DNA from 3 places in the Neobacillus sp. BP17 genome. Region 1 is predicted to be linked to each of the others. Evidence: riboswitches for the same ligand, from Rfam matches in the RefSeq annotation. Region 1 holds a riboswitch; each other region holds the start of a gene.
What was found. Region 1 has a riboswitch for S-adenosylmethionine ahead of AC4QJR_RS23685 (methionine ABC transporter ATP-binding protein). Riboswitches for the same ligand answer to the same signal wherever they lie in the genome.
Positions count from the first base shown of each region.

Region 2: it holds a riboswitch for S-adenosylmethionine, as region 1 does, so the genes downstream of both, mtnK (S-methyl-5-thioribose kinase) here and AC4QJR_RS23685 (methionine ABC transporter ATP-binding protein) in region 1, are expected to answer to the same signal.
Region 3: it holds a riboswitch for S-adenosylmethionine, as region 1 does, so the genes downstream of both, AC4QJR_RS05015 (sugar ABC transporter substrate-binding protein) here and AC4QJR_RS23685 (methionine ABC transporter ATP-binding protein) in region 1, are expected to answer to the same signal.

Region 1 is NZ_CM184198.1:4,832,113-4,839,118, forward strand. It holds gene AC4QJR_RS23660 (cysteine desulfurase) at 1-178, opposite strand, end outside; gene sufD (Fe-S cluster assembly protein SufD) at 178-1,488, opposite strand; gene sufC (Fe-S cluster assembly ATPase SufC) at 1,510-2,295, opposite strand; gene AC4QJR_RS23675 (MetQ/NlpA family ABC transporter substrate-binding protein) at 2,677-3,522, opposite strand; gene AC4QJR_RS23680 (methionine ABC transporter permease) at 3,536-4,165, opposite strand; gene AC4QJR_RS23685 (methionine ABC transporter ATP-binding protein) at 4,200-5,225, opposite strand; SAM riboswitch class I at 5,395-5,504, opposite strand; gene AC4QJR_RS23690 (O-acetylhomoserine aminocarboxypropyltransferase/cysteine synthase family protein) at 5,625-6,941, opposite strand.
Region 2 is NZ_CM184198.1:1,633,859-1,640,864, forward strand. It holds gene AC4QJR_RS07865 (2-oxoacid:acceptor oxidoreductase family protein) at 1-316, shown strand, start outside; gene AC4QJR_RS07870 (thiamine pyrophosphate-dependent enzyme) at 316-2,610, shown strand; gene AC4QJR_RS07875 (DUF2087 domain-containing protein) at 2,740-3,324, shown strand; gene mtnK (S-methyl-5-thioribose kinase) at 3,357-4,541, opposite strand; SAM riboswitch class I at 4,644-4,795, opposite strand; gene AC4QJR_RS07885 (carbon-nitrogen family hydrolase) at 4,861-5,646, opposite strand; gene AC4QJR_RS07890 (pyridoxal phosphate-dependent aminotransferase) at 5,771-6,991, shown strand.
Region 3 is NZ_CM184198.1:1,058,634-1,065,639, reverse strand. It holds gene AC4QJR_RS05025 (ABC transporter permease) at 1-537, opposite strand, end outside; gene AC4QJR_RS05020 (sugar ABC transporter ATP-binding protein) at 539-2,041, opposite strand; gene AC4QJR_RS05015 (sugar ABC transporter substrate-binding protein) at 2,116-3,225, opposite strand; SAM riboswitch class I at 3,447-3,554, opposite strand; gene AC4QJR_RS05010 (MFS transporter) at 3,789-5,003, shown strand; gene AC4QJR_RS05005 (ketopantoate reductase family protein) at 5,044-5,958, opposite strand; gene yfkAB (radical SAM/CxCxxxxC motif protein YfkAB) at 6,098-7,006, opposite strand, start outside.

The DNA of each region.
Region 1 (7,006 bases):
CTAGTGTATGCACACCACGATGGACATTGGAATTAATTTCACGATAATATTTTTCAACCGCCTCGATTACTTGGATGGGTTTTTGAGATGTTGCCGAACTATCCAAGTATACTAATGGCTTCCCATTGACTTCTTGATCTAAGATTGGAAATTGTGCGCGAATATCCCTGATATTCATTAGCGTACTTTCCTTTCAATTACTTCAGTTAACTGTTTCTTTACTCCTTCAATCGGTAACTGGTTAACGACAGGGGCTAAGAATCCATGAATGACTAAGCGTTCTGCTTCTTCTTTACGAATTCCGCGGCTCATTAAGTAGTAAAGTTGAACAGGATCCACACGACCTACAGATGCTGCGTGGCCAGCTACGACATCATCTTCATCAATTAAAAGAATCGGGTTAGCGTCGCCGCGTGCTTTTTCACTTAGCATCAGAACACGGGAAGTTTGCTCTGCATCTGATTTAGATGCACCATGCTCAATTTTACCAATTCCATTAAAAATCGAGGTAGCACTATCCTTAGCAACACCATGATTCAAGATATTTCCGACGGTATGTTTTCCGAAGTGTACAACCTTTGTGGTAAAGTTCTGTGTTTGGTCACCACGTCCGACAACAACCGTTTTTGTATCACCTGACGAACCGTCGCCAAGAAGGTTCGTTGTATTTTCTGAAATGGTATTTCCTTCATTCATTAAACCAAGGGCCCATTCAATTTTAGAGTCTCTGCCAGCAACGCCTCGGCGATTTACATACGTAGTAATCCCTTTAGCTAAAGTATCAACAGCACCATAACGTACGCTTGCGTTAACATTCGCAATGACTTCCGTCAAAATATTAACTAGTGCATTAGAAGTTTCCACGGTGGAAATGTAGTTTTCAACATATGTCACCGCACTATTATCCTCCGCCACAACAATTACATGGTTAAATAAATTCGCCTCGGCATCATCCTGCACAAACACCGCCTGAATCGGTTCAGAAACTTCTACATTTTTCGGAATGTATAAGAAAACTCCTCCGTTTACCAGTGCCGCATTTAGGGCAGTTAAGCGATGTTCATCGGCATTGATGGCCTGAGTAAGATAATACTTTTTCAGGACGTCACCATGTTCCTTCGCAGCGGTAAAGATATCAGTAAAAATAACACCTTGGCTTTTTAGCTCTTCAGATAAAGATAAAAAAGCTGGAGTTTGATTTCGTTGAATATATAAATTTTTATTTTCGGCTTCCATATCAATTAATGCTTTTACCTCTTCTGGTAATTCAGAAAGCGAAGTGATGGGAGCACTTGTTACCGTATGTTGAGTGAACTGGGTGAAGTTCCATTTATCAATCTTTGTTTTATCAGGTCTTGGCATTGGAAGCTGCTCAAAATCAGCTAATGCTTTAAGACGGAGCTCCTCGAACCAAGCCGGCTCGCTCGTTTCTTTTGAAAAAGAGCGGACATTTTCCTGATCAAATGATAATTTGATTTCTGTTGTCATTGTAATCCTCCTAACCCTCTCTTACGCTTCTTGCCCAACTGTTTCATCTTCAATTCCAAGTTCTTGTTTGATCCAGTCATATCCTTCAGCTTCTAAGCGTTGTGCTAGTTCAGGTCCGCCGGATTTTACAACACGGCCCTGCATCATTACATGCACATGGTCTGGAGTGATATAGTTTAAAAGACGTTGATAGTGTGTAATCACTAAGCAGCCGAAATCCTCGCCGCGCATTTCATTGATTCCTTTTGATACTACCTTTAGGGCATCGATATCTAGTCCGGAGTCAATTTCATCTAGGATTGCAATTTTTGGTTCTAACATCATTAATTGCAAGATTTCGTTACGTTTTTTCTCACCGCCGGAGAAGCCTTCGTTTAAATAACGTTGTGCCATATCAAGGTCCATTTCAAGGAATTCCATTTGCTTATCCATTTTACGGATAAATTTCATTAATGAAATTTCATTTCCTTCACCAAGACGGCTATTTAGTGCTGAACGTAAAAAGTCGGCATTTGTTACGCCGTTAATTTCACTTGGATATTGCATTGCTAGGAATAGCCCAGCCCGTGCGCGCTCATCTACTTCCATTTCAAGAACATTTTGTCCATCTAGAGTGATAGATCCGCTTGTTACTTCATATTTTGGATGGCCCATAATGGCAGAAGATAAAGTGGATTTACCTGTTCCATTTGGTCCCATGATTGCGTGGATTTCTCCACCCTTTATTTCAAGGTTTACACCTTTTAATATTTCTTTCCCATCAATTGCTACATGTAAATCTTTGATCGTTAACGTTGATCCAGCCATATCTATACCTCCAAAGAGAAAGTGTTGTATCATGTAATCGGGTCATTTGAATAACCCTATTCTCATTTTATTCTCATTCCAATCTTATAACAAATGAAATGTATTAGCAACTCTTAAACAGTAAAAACATAGCACCTATTTTCATTAAGCTAGTACCAAATGAGAATGAAAGGCTATTTTTAATGAAAATTCTGATTAATTCTATCTAAGGAAAATGCACTCGAGTAAAATCATACCTCATTTTTTTACTTTTTGCCAATGGAATTCGGGTCTAATGGTCTTTCTATTTTTACCCAATGAAACTGTTTAAATGTATACCGTTTTAGACATCGGCATAGAAAAAGCCAGTGTTTACACACTGACTTTCTTCCTATTTATAAGTTACTCAGAAACCGGTACAACGGCACCTTTGTATTGTTCAAGAATGAAGTCCTGAATTTCTTTTGAATGTAGAACTTCCACTAATGTTTTGATGCTGTCTTTATTTTCGTCACCGCTGCGGACAGCAATCACGTTTACATACGGTGATTCTTTGTCTTCAATGGCGATGGAATCTTCAACTGGGTTTAAGCCTGCATCAATCGCATAGTTAGAATTGATTAGGACTGCGTCACCTTCGCCATTATTATAGATTTTTGGAAGTAATGCTGCTTCATAGTTGGTATCGAACTTTAGGTTTTTAGGATTTTCAACAACATCTTTTAATTCTGCTTTCGTTTTATCAATGCCTTCTTTTAATTTGATAACTCCCTCTTTTTCAAGTAAAGAAAGAAGACGGCCATGGTCAGCTACAGAGTTGCTCATGATTAAATGTGCACCTTTTGGAAGATCACTTAACTTTTTATATTTCTTTGAATAAACACCGATTGGCTCAATATGGATACCGCCAGCATTAACAAAGCCATAACCATTTTCTTTATTTTGAGAATTTAAGTAAGGAATGTGCTGGAAATAGTTTGCATCAAGTTCTTTTGATGCCAATGCTTTGTTTGGTAATACATAATCTTGGAATGTTTTGATTTCTAAGTCAATGCCTTTTTCTTTTAAAAGCGGTTTTGCTTTTTCAAGGATTTCTGCATGGGGAACGTTAGATGCTCCAACCACTAATTTGGTAGTTTCTGCTTCTTTGCCACCAGTAGTTCCTTCTGATTTTTCCTCTGACTTACCGCAAGCTGCAACAACAAATACGATAGACAATGCTAACAATAAACTTAATATTTTTTTCATTTTGACCTCTCCTTTATCTTTTATCTAATTTTGAAGTGATAAAATCACCGATAAACTGAATGATAAACACAATAATTAAAATAATGATGGTTGCGACTAAAGTTACATCGTTTTGATTTCGTTGAAAGCCTTGAAGATAGGCAAGATTTCCTAAACCACCTGCTCCAATGACTCCTGCCATTGCTGTATAACCAACAAGAGCAATCGCGGTTACGGTTATTCCAGAGACCAGCGCTGGCATCGATTCTGGTAAAAGAACCTTCCAAATGATCGTACTTGTTGTTGCACCCATTGACTTTGCTGCTTCAATCACGCCTTTATCAATTTCCCTGAGGCCAATTTCCACCATCCTAGCATAAAATGGTGCGGCACCAATAATCAATGCTGGCAATGCGGCATTTTCACCAATCATGGTTCGGAAAAGTATCGTTGTAAACGGGATTAATAAGACAATTAAAATAATAAAAGGAATGGAACGGAATATATTTACGACGCCGCTAATGACCACATTAATGGGTTTATTACTCCAGAGACTTCCTTTTGAAGTAAGGAATAACAACAATCCAAGCAGGATACCAAGAATAAATGTAGCCACAACGGAAATCCCTGTCATATAAAGAGTTTGTCTCGTTGCTTCCCACATTGCCGGCCAATCAAAATCTTCGAAATACGGTTTACTATTCACTTGTAACCACCTCCACTCCTACTTGCTGTGAACGAATATAGTCGACTGCCTTATTGACTTCTGCTTCGTCCCCATCAATATGAATGAATAAGGTTCCATAGGACCCGCTTTGGGTTTGTGAAATCTTCCCTTGCAAGATATTAACGGTCACGTTATTATGGCGAATGACATTTGTAATGATCGGCTGTTCAACAGATTCCCCAATAAAAGTTAGTTGAACAATTTGACCGGAACGATAACGTTCAATTAAATGTTCAGCAGTTTCTTTCGTCTCTTCTGGTTCGGTTACCTGCTGGACAAATCGTTTCGTAATCGACTGCTGTGGATTTTTGAATACATCTAATACTTGTCCAAGTTCGACGACCCTTCCACTTTCCATGACGGCAACCCGGTGACAAATCTTGCGGATTACATGCATTTCATGGGTAATAAGAACAATAGTCAGACCAAGCCTTTTATTTATATCAACTAACAATTCCAAAATAGAATCGGTCGTTTGTGGGTCGAGGGCAGAAGTAGCTTCATCACAAAGAAGTACTTTCGGATTGTTGGCAAGCGCCCTTGCAATCCCAACACGTTGCTTTTGTCCGCCGCTTAACTGGGATGGATAAGCATTCTCTCTACCTTCCAGGCCGACTAATTTAATTAGTTCACTTACTCTTTTTTGGCGCTCAGGACCTTTGATGCCTGCAATTTCTAAGGGAAAAGCAATATTTTCACTAACGGTTCTTGACCACAATAAGTTAAAATGCTGAAAAATCATACTGATCTCTTGCCGGGCTTTTCGAAGTTCAGCCCCTTTGATTTTTGAAACCACGCGGCCAGCAACGGTTACGGTCCCACTGGTCGGCAGTTCCAAACCATTTAACATTCTAATCAATGTACTTTTACCAGCACCACTGTATCCAATTACCCCGAAAATTTCACCATCTTGAATTTCAAGGTTTACATCATCAACGGCTCTAAGCTGACCCTGTTTGGAAGGAAAAATTTTCTGAACACTTTTTATAGAAATCATTATATCACCTGCTTTTTATCCAATTTACCTTAAAATTCTGAAAGATTTTTCTTGTAATATACCGTTTAATCTAATATAGGGTTTGACTTTTTTTACAAAAAGATTCTATGTTATCAAAATAAAAAGCCTTTCTGCGCAGGCAGAAAGGCATCATAAATAATAATCCTTTCTCCCATCTTCCAAAGCAAACGCTTTGTGTGAATTGGCACCATTTCAATAATAAATATTGACGGTTGCCGGGCTTCATCGGGCACATCCCTCCACCTCTCTTGATAAGAGTATCAATTCCTATATTTAATTCAAACGTGAATTTGTTTAAGTAACTATATTACAAAAGTATCGTATCACGGATAAAAAGGGGTGTCAATGAAAATAGTTTCTTATTCAAAAAAATAAGTTTTAGGCATTAACGTTTAATGAAGTTAAACCAGTTGCCGAAACAATAGCCGACTCTAGGTCTTCAATCAGATCTTCTACATTCTCGATCCCGATGGATAGGCGAATTAAATCCTCTGTTACACCTGCAGCGATCAGGCCTTGGGCATCTAATTGCTGGTGAGTGGTGCTGGCCGGATGAATAATTAAACTTTTTGCATCACCAACATTGGCCACATGTGCCCAAAGTGTGATGGAATCAATTAATTTAGCCCCTGCTTCTTTTCCGCCTTTAATTCCGAATACCACCATCGAACCGGCACCTTTTGGTAGATACTTTTTAGCTAGTTCATAATCGGGATGGGATGGATGACCAGGATAGGAAACCCATTCTACGGCAGGATGGTTAGTTAAGTAATCGACGACTTCTTTAGTATTCGCGACATGCTCCTTCATCCGGACATGCAGAGTTTCAAGTCCAAGGACAAACTGGAAGGAATTTTGCGGACTTAATGCCGGCCCTAGATCACGAAGCAATTGGACACGTGCTTTGATAATATAAGCCACCGCGCCTAAGGCTTTTGCATAAACCAAATCATGGTAGCTTGCGTCTGGTGTTGTAAAGCCTGGGAATCTTGGAGAATTCCAATCGAATTTACCGCCATCAACAATAATTCCGCCCGTTGTCGTTCCGTTCCCTAATAACCACTTAGTAGCGGAATGAATGACAATATCTGCTCCATGTTCAATTGGACGGCAAAGGTATGGAGTGGCAAAAGTATTGTCAACGATTAGTGGTACACCTGCTTCATGGGCAATTTCTGCTACTTTTTCAATATCGAGGATGCGCAGGCTTGGATTACCAATTGTTTCCGCAAAGACGGCTTTTGTTTTGGCAGTGATCGCTTGGCGGAAGTTTTCTGGATTTTCTGGATCTACAAATTTCACATTAATTCCATATTTCGGAAGAGTCACTGCAAATAAATTATAGGTGCCTCCATAGAGATTGGAAGCCGAAACAATTTCATCGCCAGCCTCAGCAATATTTAAAATGGCAAGAGTAATAGCGGCCATTCCGCTCGCCACTGCTAAGGCACCAACACCGCCTTCTAATAATGCGACTCTTTCTTCAAATACAGTGGTCGTTGGGTTGTGTATTCGTGTGTATATGTATCCAGACTCTGCTAAGCTAAATAGGTTTGCAGCATGCTCAGTATTCTTAAATTGATATGCATTGTTTTGGTAAATCGGAACAGCGCGGGCCCCTGTTACCGGATCTGGAGTTAAGCCGCCATGGACACTTAATGTTTCAAAACGATATTTCTTTGGATTTTCACTCATCTTGCTTCCTCCTTTTTTTGACAACTCACCAAACAAAAACCCCCGCTTCAGAGAAGAGGGGGCTC
Region 2 (7,006 bases), 2.5 Mb from region 1:
TAATAGTATATATAAAGATTTAAGCGGTTCACGGCAAGGATTCCTTCCAGAATTCCAGCAAGAGAAATGTATTAACTGTGCAGCTTGTGACAATGTTTGTCCGGACTTTTGTTTCGTTTGGGAAGAAGGGGAGGATAAGCGCGGCAGAAAACAAATGTTCCTTAAAGGTATTGATTATCAATACTGTAAGGGCTGCCTGAAATGCGTGGAGGCCTGTCCAACAGATGCCCTTGGTGATCTTCGTGAGTTACTTGGGTATGCAGATGAACACCGCGTAAAGCAAAACTTTCCGTATATTGCAGGAGGGGTCCAATAATGTCTATTTTAGAAGATAAATTAACAGCAAAAAGGATTGCAGAACAAATTTCTACTTTTGAATCTGGGAATGAAATGGCTGCAATGGCCGCAGCACAAATCAATTATCATATTATGGGATACTTCCCAATTACGCCTTCCACAGAGGTTGCTCAATTTCTAGATCAAATGAAAACACGTGGAGAACATGATATTAAACTGATTCCTGCAGATGGTGAGCATGGTTCGGCCGGGATTTGCTATGGTGCAGCAGCAACAGGTGCAAGGGTAATCAATGCAACAAGTGCAAATGGATTCTTGTATATGCTTGAGCAGATGCCAGTCCAATCAGGTACTCGTTTTCCTATGGTAATGAATCTTGTTACACGTGCTGTCAGTGGTCCATTAGATATTCGCGGAGATCATTCTGACTTATATTATGCTTTAAATACAGGCTGGGTCATATTAACAGCAAAAACCCCGCAAGCTGTATATGATATGAATATTATGGCATTAAAAATTGCGGAACATTCTAAAGTCCGTTTACCAGTTATTGTTGCTTATGATGGATTCTTTACTTCCCATCAAAAGCGCCGGGTTGAATTCTTTAAGGATCGCAGTGTTGTACAGCAATTTGTGGGAGAATGCCCAACAGATTACAACTTTATCAGGGATTTAAGTAAACCAGTAACAATTGGTGCGCATATGAGCGGAGATGATTTCCTTAATAATCACTTCCAGCAGTCAGAAGCAATGTATAATGCTGGTGAGGTATTTAAAGAAGTAGCTGAAGAATACGCGAAGCTTTCTGGAAGAGAATATCCTATACTAGATTTATATAAAATGGAAGATGCAGAGGTAGCTTTATTTCTATTAAACTCTGCAGCAGAATCTGCTAAAGATGTTGTGGATCAACTTCGTGAAAAAGGAATAAAGGCTGGTGTGATCAGCCCGAATATTATTCGTCCATTCCCAGCAAAAGAAATTCGCGAAGCTCTTAAGAATGTAAAATCATTATTAATTGGGGAACGCGCGGATTCTTATGGAGCAAATGGGCCTAATCTTACACATGAAGTGAAATCTGCCCTTCAAGATGACAAAGACAACAAGACGATTGTGTTAAGTCGTGTATTTGGACTTGGAGGTAAGGATTTCTATGCAAGTGATGCAGAGGCTTTCTTTGATATGGCATTGGATACATTGGAAAAAGGCTTTGCCGAAAAGCCTTTTGATTACTATGGACATATCCCTGGCAATCCTGAGAAAATTCTCAAACCAGTTATTTTACCACAACATGGGGATGTCTTTAAAACCGGATTAATTGATGTAAAGATGGATGAAGAAACCAATAAATTAAAAGTGAAAATTCCACCACTTAGGGCCTTAACTGGTAAACCGAAACGAATTGCATCAGGTCACGGTGCATGTCCGGGCTGTGGTATTTTTGCTGGTCTTGAGTTGTTCTTTAAAGGAATTGAAGGAGACATCGTTACACTATTCCAAACTGGATGTGCCTATGTAACAACAACATCGTATCCAAGCACATCCCATAAGCAAACAATGATGCATAATTTATTCCAAAACGGTGCTGCAACATTATCAGGTACAGTTGAAGCATTCATGGAATTAAAACGCCGCGGTGAAATTCAAGTATCTGATGATGCTACATTTGTAATGATTACTGGCGATGGCGGAATGGATATCGGAATGGGATCAGCTATTGGTACAGCTCTTCGTGGTCATAAGCTAATTATGCTTGAATATGATAATGAGGGCTACATGAATACCGGCTCACAAATGTCATATTCCACGCCAATCGGTCATATGACAAGTACTTCTGGTGTAGGAAAAACACAGCGTGGTAAAGCTTTCCATCATAAAGATACCGCACAAATAATGGCAGCAACGAATATTCCATATGTATTTACTGGTTCCGAGGCATTCCCTCAGGACCTAGTGAAAAAGGGTGCAAAAGCACAATGGTATGCTCAAAATGTTGGAACCGTTTATGGTAAAATTCTCATCACATGCCCACTTAACTGGAAATCCGATGACCGTTTTGGCACAACCATTGTGGAGGCTGCGGTAAACTCTTGTTTCTTCCCGCTTTATGAAGTCGAACAGGGTGTTACAACAATCACTTACAATCCAGAAGAAAAGAATAAACGAATTCCACTTTCGGATTGGTTAAAGTATATGGGAAAAACAAAACATCTACTAAAAGAAGAGAACAAGCCAATGTTAGAAGAGTTTGAAGCTGAAGTTGAGAAAAGATGGCAGCGTCTAAAAGCAAAAGATGAAAATCCAATGTTGTAAATAGTAGAATAGATCAAAGACACTTCCTTTTGGGAGTGTTTTTTTTTAATTATTGACATGGTAAAGTTAATTTGATATATATCTAATTAGATAGTTATCGAAATTATAAAAAAGTGAGGTAGGAAATTGATCCAATTAGATAAAATCGTATCTTTTTATAAAACAATGGGAGATCCAACAAGAATTCGAATAGTAGCCATATTGGCGAAAGGCCCACTCCACGGTCAGGCGATTGCTGGAAAGCTTGGCCTGTCTGCTCCAACGATTACACATCATTTAAAGAAATTACGGGAAGTTCATGTGGTTTATGACAGAAGAGTCAAGAATACTATCTACTTTTACCTAAACGAATCACTGATAAATCAGCAGGCAAAGGTGTTTACAGAACTGTTAGAAAAAAAGGGAGAGGAGTTGGATGAAATGGTCGAGTCTAGTCTCGAGAGACAAAAAATCATCGAAAATTTCTTTACGAAAACTGGGAAACTAAAAAATATTCCAGCACAACGAAAAAAGAAATTAATCGTATTTGAACACATGATACAGGGGTTAAAAATGGGTGAAAAATACGAAGAAAAACAATTAAATGAGTTTATAAAACAATTCCATGATGACTATGCAACCATTCGCCGGGAATTTATCATTAATCACTATATGTTTCGAGAGAATGGTATTTATGAACTAAACCCAGAAGAGATGTGGGCAAAAATCGACTAGAAAAGCAATCCAAAATGGATTGCTTTTCTTACCTATATACGTTCTTTTATAGTTGCGATAAATGATGTTAGATCCTTAATTTCATTTCGTTGTTTTATTAGGATTCTTCCGAGTTCAATCGTTTTTTGTTTAGTAGTGATTCTGGTTTGCTCGTCCTCAATCCCATCTAAATCTGCAACATGTGCAAGGCCAATGGTTCTTCTGATTAATTCACAGCCTGCAAACCCGAGGGTATCCCCAAAAAACTTGGATATCTGATAGTTTAAGAATGTAGAAGTTTTTACAGCAATCTCTTTATTTTCTGTATTCCATAGGAATGTATATTGTTCCTCAAACACATTCCATACGGTTTCAATGTGGTTGATGAAAAGATCACGTTTTTCTTCATTCACAATAACCTGGAAAAGGAGGTTCGCAAATACTTGACCTATATCAAAGCCTGCAGGTCCGTAGAAAGCAAATTCAGGGTCAATTACTTTGGTTTCAGAATTACTAGCAAACACACTTCCAGTATGTAAATCTCCATGCAGGAGGGCCTCAGCCTCCGTTAAAAAGCTTTTCTTCAAGACATTTACATGAAATTTTAGTTCTTCATCATGCCAAAGAGCTTCGACTGCTGGACGAAGGCTATCCTCAAATTCGTTTGTATCTGCATCCATAAATGGGTCGGTAAAGATCAAGTCCTCAGTGATTTTGCATAATTCGGGATTAATAAATTGTTGGACACGTTCTTTTTTTACTCCAGGGCCTAATCCGTAATCAGAAGTGTAAAATAATGTCTTAGCAAGATATTCACCCAGATGTTTACCAATTAATGGATAGCTTTCACCTTTAATAAAGCCAGTTCTTGCGATCAAAAGATGGGAAAGATCCTCCATAATAGTTACAGCAAGGACATCATCTGTGAATAATACTTCTGGAACATATTCAGGAGCAATTTGCCCGAAAATTTTTAAGGCATCTGCTTCAATCTTTGCTCTTTTCAGTGTTAATGGCCAGCTTTCACCAACTACTTTTGCATATGGGAGAGCTTGTTTAATAATAATACTTTTTCCTTTTAATTCTTCGACAATATGAAAAACAAGATTGAGATTTCCGTCGCCAATCTCTTTGCAGGAGAGTTTAGCAGTGCCTGGAAAAATATTTAATTCCAGTGCAAGTTCTACAGCACTCTCGTTAGTTAATGGTTGGTATGTTTTCTGTTTTAGTAGACTCATAATGGCTCCTCCTTGTTTTTGGGAGGCTTCATTGTGCATTAGGCACAAAAAAGCCTCTTTCTCATTTGAAAGAGGCTCGGGAAGACAAATTGTCTATCGCACCTCTCATCTCTCAGAAAGATAATCCTTCTGTTGGAATTAGCACCGTGCCTTATTGGAATCGTTAAGCGCAGGAAGCACTCTATTATCCAATTTGTTTAAGGTCGGTTGCTGGGCTTCAAAGGGCCAATCCCTCAGCCAGCTCGTGATAAGAGAATATTTATTTTACTGGTGAAAATCATATCAGCAATAAAATAATATTGTCAATATTTTTTGAAAATTAATTATAGTATTCGGGTTTTCTATCAATGAAAATAGGGATCTGTTTACGAATCTCTTTGACTAAATCCGTCTCAATTTCTGCAGATAAAATTTCTTCGCTTTCTTCAGCTTCCACTATTACCTCTCCCCACGGATCGATAATTAAGGAATGCCCAGCGAACTGGTTATTAGGATCTTGACCGGCACGGTTACAAGCAATGACATAACATTGATTTTCAATGGCTCTGGCAATTAAAAGGGCTCTCCAATGAGACAATCGCTGCGCTGGCCATTCGGCAACCACAAACAGTGCCTCAGCCCCTTCAGATGTATGTGCTCGAATCCACTCCGGAAAGCGAATGTCATAACAAATAGTCCCGGCAAATTTATTATTTTCAATTTCAAATAGTCCTTTTTGAGAGCCTGCTTCTAAATAAACATGTTCATCCATTAGCTTAAACAGGTGAAGTTTACTATACTGGTGTACGAGTTTACCCTCCTTATTGACAATGAGCAAGGTATTTTTTATACCGTTTTCTTCTCGGTTGGCTACAGATCCGCCAACAAAATTTACTTGGTACCTTTTTGCTGCCTTTTGAAGGAAATCAATGGTCTTACCAGCATGATTATCAGAAATTTCATTTAGACGAGTTAAGTCATACCCTGTTGTCCACAGCTCTGGTAGTACAATGATATCTGGCTGGCCGGCTACAGCCTTTTCAATGAGTCTTTCAGCAGATTGATAGTTTTTATTTGGATCCCCAAAGGCGATATCCATTTGTATACATGAAATTTTTAATTTCACGAATCTTCACCTCGTTTGAACTTTCGGAATTTTTTCTTTACAAGCTGTTATAAAAGTTATATCATTTGTGACTAGAATTTAACAATAGAATTACTTTTATAAATCATTAAAGCAGGTGAGAACCATGAAGCAATTTTCAACATCAGAGATTTTAAATAGTCTTCCTAAGCAGTTTTTTGCTTCACTCGTTAAAAAAGTCGGGGAATATATTTCACAGGGGTATGATGTGATTAATTTGGGGCAAGGGAACCCCGATCAGCCAACACCGGCACATATCGTAGCAAAACTTCAGGAAGCCGCGGTGAATCCATTAAATCACAAATATTCTCCCTTTCAAGGGCACCAGTATTTAAAACAAGCTGCTGCTGATTTTTATTTTAGAGAATATGGAATTCCCATTGATCCAGATAAAGAAGTGGCTATACTGTTTGGCGGTAAGGCGGGTCTTGTCGAAATTCCGCAGTGTTTATTAAATCCCGGCGACACCATCCTCGTGCCTGATCCAGGCTACCCGGATTATTTGTCAGGGGTTGCACTTGCAAAAGCCGAAATGGTAAGGATGCCGCTAAGGGAGGAAAATAATTTTCTACCGGATTATGGTGAGTTGAATGGGGATGTTTTAGATAGAGCAAAACTAATGTTCCTCAATTATCCTAATAATCCAACTGGTGCGGTAGCGACTCATGAATTTTTTGAGGAGACAATCAAACTAGCGAATGAACATGATATCTGTATAGTTCATGATTTTGCCTATGGTGCCATCGGGTTTGATGGTAAGAAACCAGTAAGTTTTTTACAGGTTCAAGGGGCAAAGGAAGTTGGAATTGAAATTTATACCTTATCTAAAAGCTATAATATGGCAGGCTGGCGTGTTGGTTTTGCAATTGGGAATGAGAGCGTCATTTCCGCTATTGAACTTTTACAAGACCATTTGTATGTCAGTTTATTTGGAGCCGTACAGGAGGCTGCTGCGGAGGCCTTAATTGGCCCTCAAGACTGTGTAAAGGAATTAAACGAGTTGTATGAGCGAAGAAGGAATGTATTGATAAGTGGGCTTCATTCCTTGGGTTGGAATGTCAGCGCACCAAGGGGATCCTTTTTTGCCTGGCTTAAGGTTCCTGAAGGCTTTTCCTCTACGGAATTTGCTAATATTCTCCTTGAACAGGCACATATTATGGTTGCACCTGGAATTGGATTTGGTGAATTTGGAGAAGGGTATGTTCGGGTGGGACTACTTTCAACAGAAGAACGATTAGCTGAAGCCGTCGAAAGAATTAGTCGTTTAGAAATATTTAAAGAAAACTCCCCGAATGGCGAGCCCCTTAAGGCGAAGACAGAAGAGTAGTTGCACTTATGCGTT
Region 3 (7,006 bases), 2.0 Mb from region 1:
TGTAAAAAATGGACTGATTAGACCTGCCGCCATCGAACCATCAGGCATAACCATATTTTGTGAAACAGTTGCTCCTTTTGTATAGGTCAGTGCCGTCCCTTGGATGATGAACATAGTTGCCAGCGTCATCAGCATGTCTGGAACTCTTAACTTCACAATCATAAATGAGTTTAATGCACCTACAACTAAGGATGCCGCAATTGCAGATATGATTGCTACCAGTGTGTTTTGCGAAAACCAAACAAACATCGAAATAACAATCGCATTTGATAAGGAGGCGACCGATCCTACTGATAAATCAAAACCATCGACTGACAAAGAAATTGTAATCCCGATGGCGATGATCGTTACAATCGAGATGGAACGCAGGATATTGATTATATTGCTGCCTTGAATAAAGGTAGGATTGGCAGCCGAAAAGATAATAATAAGTGCAAGAATCGTAATAATCGTTCCATACTTATATAAAAATTGAAATATCTCAAATACTTTTTTGGCAGGGGCTTCCTGCTTCTTTGCTGCGATATTTGCTTCCATTCTATCTGCCCCCTGTTGAATAAAATAATAATTCTTCTTCGTTAGTTAGACTTGTTTCAACTTCCTTAACAGACCTGCCATTATATAAAACATAGACTCGATCGGTAATCCCAATAATCTCTGAAAGTTCGGATGAAGCATAAATAATCGCTTTGCCTCGATGGGCCAACTCATTAATTAACTCAAAGATATCCTTCTTTGCTCCCACATCGACACCTTTAGTGGGTTCATCAAAAATATATACATCAGCTTCCGCTACAAGCCATTTTCCAATCGCTACTTTCTGCTGGTTTCCTCCAGAAAGGTTCTGCACTTTTGTTTCTTCTGATGGTGTTTTAATCCCGAGACGGCGGACCAAGTGCTTAGCGGTCTCTTTTTCCTTTTTTCGATTTAAAAAGCTAAACACCCTTGTGAAATCCCCTAAATTGGCTGCCGTTAAATTGGTTTCAACAGATTCCAATACAAGTATTCCTTCTTTTCTCCGTTCTTCCGGAACTAGAGCAATTCCCTTCTTGACTGCATCATAAGGGCTTTTTAATTTTACTGTGTGCCCATTAAGTATAATCGCTCCTGCCGTTAGCTTCTCGGAACCAAATAACGCTTTGCATAATTCTGTTTTTCCAGCACCTACCAGGCCCGCAATGCCAATGATTTCTCCCGCTTTTACATGAATATGCAAATCCTTTATTTTTCCATGGTCAGATAAGCCTTTTACTTCTAGGATCGTGTTTCCAATCTGATTGTTCTTAACTGGGAACTGTTCATCCAATTTTTGTCCCAACATATACTCCACCACTTTATCAGAGGTGGTATCTACAATCTTCTTTTTTGCAACCAATTCACCGTTCCTCATGACGGTCACTTCATCACAGATTTCAAAAATCTCTGGCAAGCGATGGGAAATAAAGATCACACCAACATCTTTTTCCTTTAAATCTCGAACAATCCTAAATAATTCGGTCGTTTCGGTATGACTCAAGGGTGCAGTGGGTTCATCTAGGATGAGAAACTTACATTGATTTGAAACAGCCCTTGCGATTAATATCATTTGTTTTTCCGCTAGTGATAACTCACTGACAAGAGTCTGCGTTGAAAGGGAAATATTCATACTCGCTAATATTTCCGCTGCTTTTTGATGAAGGTTCTTCCATTTCATCCATTGCTTTTTCCCCATGTTGTGGACGGTATCGAGCAGTAAAATATTTTCAGCAACTGTTAAATAAGGAATGAGTGCAGTATCTACCTCTTGATAAACGATTTGTATTCCCGCGTCCTGTGCATTTTTCGGAGAACGAATCTTTAGATCTCGCCCATCTAATTGGACCTCACCAGTATAGTGGTCATATGCACCGGAGAGAACCTTCATTAATGTTGATTTCCCTGCGCCATTTGCTCCAATCAAGGCTTGGATTTCTCCAGTTTTCATTGAAAAATCAACTTGATTCAGTGCCTTCACTCCCGGAAATTCTATCGAGATGTTCTTCATCTCCAATGTTGCGCTCATTAAATTCCACCTCCGTAAGCAAACACTCTCTTCATCTATTGAAAAAGAGAGTGTGTCTAGTTGTTAACCGAGAATTATTTATAATGGTTCTTTAAAGTCTTAATCCAATCCTCTTCAAATGCAGTCGATTGCCCCCAGCCTGGGATAATTTTTGCAAGGTTTACCATGTTTACAGGATCTTTAGACTTTTGAAGGGTATCTTGTGAAACTAGTGATGCTTCTAAGTCAAAGGTCTGAGGTGTTTCTTCACCTGCAAGTTTCTTCGCAAGGATTCTCATATCCACAGCACCAATTAGTTTAGGATCGACCGCTGCTGTACTGGTCCATGCACTGCCTTTTCTTTGTATTTCTTGAAGATCCGCATTCGAAACATCAATTCCATAGATTTTTACCTCTTCACGGCCAGCTTCTTTCAGCGCACGCGCTGCACCAATTGCGAAAGCATCCCACGTAGCAAAAATGGCATCCAGTTTTCCTTTAGGATATTTATTTAACATCGCTGCAACCGCATTCTGCGTTTGAACACTAGTATCTGCAGCTGCTACACCAAAGCGTTCCACTTCTTTAATTCCAGGGTTTTTTGAAAGCACATCTTGATAAACCTTGTTACGTCTAACCATTGCAGGAAAACCGTCAACCCATAGGTAAGCAATATTCGCTTTGCCATTTGTATTCTTTACGAGTTGGTCGAGGGCTAATGTTGCTAACGCTTCATCATCCTGGGAAGTAAGTGTCACTCCGTCGACATTCGCTATATTTGGATTGGAGTCAAATGTAACAACACTTTTTCCTTTTTCAGCTATCTTTTTTACATCATTAACAGTCGCCTCATCATCACCATGAGAAATAATAAATCCATCATAATCTTGGTTTAACGCTTGATTAATGGCATCATGGAACTTAGCTGTGTCACCATTTGCTGTAAACACGTCTACTTTAAACCCTAGGGCTTCTCCCTCTTCTTTTGCACCGGCTAAGAATTGAGCAGTATGATCGTCTCCGCCAATTTTACGAATAACCTTAATTTTCAGTTGGTCCCCATTCGTGAATTTTTCTGGTACACCTTCAAGTGTAACTTTTTTGCCGCTAGCTTGTTTGGTTTCTTCCCCTGATGCACAGCCAGTAAGTAAAAGTGTGGCTGCCAATGCTGATACAAGCGTACTTTTAAAGATATTTCTTTTCATGTTAAAAACTCCCCCTGTTTGATTCTTATTAATATTCCATTACTCCTATTGGAGAAGTTGGTTTTTATTAAAATAAAGGCTGTGTTAACTTGTCTGTTGATTTCCGTTCCAGGCACGAAGGTCAAAATAGTGCTAAAAATCAACATTAACCTTTAACACAGCCAAAATAAAAAACCTCTCCAGAAAAGAGAGGTTTCATCACAAGTTAAGGGACTACTCCTCTCTTATCTTTCAAAACAAAAAATTGTTTTGCAGGATTTAGCACCAATTCCAATTGGAACGGTTGCTGGGCGTCATCGGGCCAGTCCCTCTGCCACTCTTGATAAGAGAACGTAATATTCTGTTAAGTAATAAATTAGATTTTAGTCCCCTATTAACAAGTTGTCAATAGTGTTTTGAATATTTCTAATAAAGTTATTTTTCTCTATCTGGCAAGGTCACTGAATATTAGCTATGACTTTTCCCAACTTTATTGATAGGATAACCCTTTAAAATTATCAGAAATTTCGGTATGATAATATTTAGAAAACCGAAATATATTTCAGAAAGAAGTGTTATTTTTAATGACTCACCAGAAACGTGCAAAACGTAATTTAATCATCATGTGGTTTGCGAACTTCTTTGTCGCTGGAAGTATGACGATGGTTATGCCGTTTATCTCGTTGTACATTGAGACATTTGGAGACTTCTCGGAAAAATATGTCCAACATTGGTCTGGAATCACATTTGGAATTACGTTTGTTTCCGCCTTCGCCTTCTCGCCGATTTGGGGTCGAATTGGCGATCGTTATGGACGAAAAAAAATCCTTATAATATCCGGTTTAGGGATGGGATTATCCATTTTTCTCATGGGGTATGTCCATTCTGTTTGGCAGCTATTGCTCCTCCGTTTTTGCATGGGGTTCTTTTCGGGATTTATTCCGATGTCGCAGGCATTTATTTCAACGCAAACACCACAGGATATCGCTGGGCGCGTGCTTGGAACCTTACAAACAGGCAGTATTACAGGATCCCTATTAGGACCTATGCTGGGTGGAATCCTTGCAGATTCACTTGGCTATTCTACCACCTTTAAATGGACGTCCATTTCTATTTTCATTTCTGCCCTGCTTGTCATCACCACAAAGGAATTTATGATTGAAGCCAAAAAAGGAACAAAAGCCCATTATTCAAGCAGAGAAGTGGTTAGACATATTGTCCGCAATCCAGTTTTATTAACCGTGCTGCTCATCTCTTCCCTTGTCCAGGTCGCGCATTTCAGCATCCAGCCAATTTTATCATTATTCGTTAGCGACCTACATGGACCGGCAAATGTTGCCTTTTATTCAGGAATTGCCTTTTCTGCTGCCGGACTTGGCAATTTATTAATGTCACGAAATTGGGGAAAGATTGCCGATAAGTATGGTTATATTAAAATCTTAATCATTCTTCTTTTCCTAGCAGGGATCGTCTACCTGCCAGGTGCAGCGGTCACTAATTTTTGGCAGCTGGTTATCATCCGCATTGCTCTTGGAGTCACAATTGGTGGAATCATTCCTGTCAGAGTTGCCTACATTCGCCAAGAGGCACCGCTTACCATGCAAGGGGAAGTTCTCGGCTACAATACGAGTTTAAGGTTTCTAGGAAATATTATCGGACCTATGCTGGGTGGATTTATCTCCGGATACTTTGGATTCTCGGCCGTTTTTATCTGCACTAGTGCATTATTAATCCTAAGTGGAATCATCTTGTTTGTCTCCATGCATCGTCATCCGAACCTAGTTAAACACACCATTTAAAACTATAGCTACAAAAGGCCCGTATAAAGGGCCTTTTTTGTTACAACATGCGCTCATAAACTTTTAAATTAGCATAGATTGCTTCTAATACAGGAACAACAATTCCTTTGTTACGAGCAATTTCTAGTAAATGTCCTTGCAAATGATCGGCCTCAACCAAGAGGTTTTTTTCCATGTCTCTCTGCATGGAAGATTTCATTTGATAGCCCAAATTGTCAATCTGTTTCAATTGAATGGTTTCAATTTCATCAGCAATTGGCGCATTTATTCTTTTCATGATAGACACTAACTCTTTTAGCAGCTGGGAAATGACAGTACGTCCATTTTCATTATCCCGAATAGGACCAATTGGCGCTCTCATTAATGTCGTAATTCCCGACATCGTCGAGATAAATAAATATTTATGCCATAGCTCTTGATTAATATTAACGCTTAACCTAATGTCTGCTTTCGTTCCAGAAAAGCAATCTTCTATTTTTAATATTCGCTCGGATCTTTCTCCAGATCGTTCACCATACAATAACCTATGTGCTTGACTTGACTGAATAACACGTCCATCACGGTCCAATGTGGATTCAATAAAACACAAACCACCAATGATTTTCTCTTCACCAAACTCTTCTGCTAATTTATTAAAATGAACAATTCCATTTAACAATGGCAGTATGAGTGTTTCACTGCCAACGTATTGACGGAAACTATCTATCGCTCCCTCCAAATGATAGGCTTTTGTTGAAAGCAGGATGACATCAAAGGGTCCGGCTACTTCACCTGTTGTAATTGTTTTCGGCTGAAGGGTTACGTTACCATGAATGCTTTCAATTACAAGTCCCATTTCTTCTAGTTGCTTCTTTCTTCCTTCTCGAACTAGAAACGTAACATCCTCACCCTTTTCTAATAGCCTTCCACCAAAATACCCTCCTACTGCACCAGCACCAACTACTAAAATTTTCATGAAAATCCCCCCAAATGCAAATATCAATAAATTTAGTATAAGGGAAATTTTAATGGAATAAAATTACTTTTAATAGATTTATCAATGAAAAAAAAAGAACCGTAAAGGCAAATGACTTTACAATTCTTTTTTTAGTTTCTTATATTTTATTTTTTTGAATGGTGAAGTCTACCTCTTGATAATAACTATTCTTCACCAAAATATTGGGACCAAGACATTTGACCGCTGGGCAATGACAACTTAATTCCTTGGCTAAAGAGGATTCTTGCCATACTTGATAAGCATTTAATAGATTCGTAGTTTGGATATTGCCTAATGGCGGGGTATCACCGAAATCTGTCACAATAATATCACCGTTAAAAATATTCACATTCAATCGCGAACGACCATCCGGGTCATTTCTGACGGTAACATTTTTACTTTTATACAAACGTTGTAAAAGAGCTTGATCCTCTTGAATATCGCTGCAAGCATAAAATGGAAGCGTCCCAAACAACATCCAGACCTTCTCATCTCTTACATCCAGTAAGTGATGTATTGCTTCTCGAATTTCACTTAGTGATAAGGTTTCAAGATTGCTAGCAAAGTCACTTGGGTACATAGGATGAATTTCATGTCGCTGACAAAGCATTTCATCGACAATCTGACGATGGATTTTCTCTAAGTAAGGTAGTGTCCGCTTGTTTAGCATTGTTTCTGCAGAAACCATTACCCCTGCTTTTACCAGCTCTCGGCTATTTTCTATCATTCTTTTAAAATATTTTTCCCGTTGTTCGTATTCTGGCTTCCGTTCCATTCGGGCAAAACCACCCTCAACAAAATCATCCACCGTCCCCCAGTTATGTGAGATATGTAAAACATCTAAATACGGAACAATTAATTCATAACGGTCTAGTTCCAGTGTCAAATTGGAATTAATCTGGGTCCGAACGCCGCGCTCATGAGCATATTTTAAAATCGGTACCACATAATTTTTAACAGAGGATAAGGACAGCATCGGTTCCCCTCCGGTAATACTAAGCGAGCGTAATGTTGGGATTTCATCTAA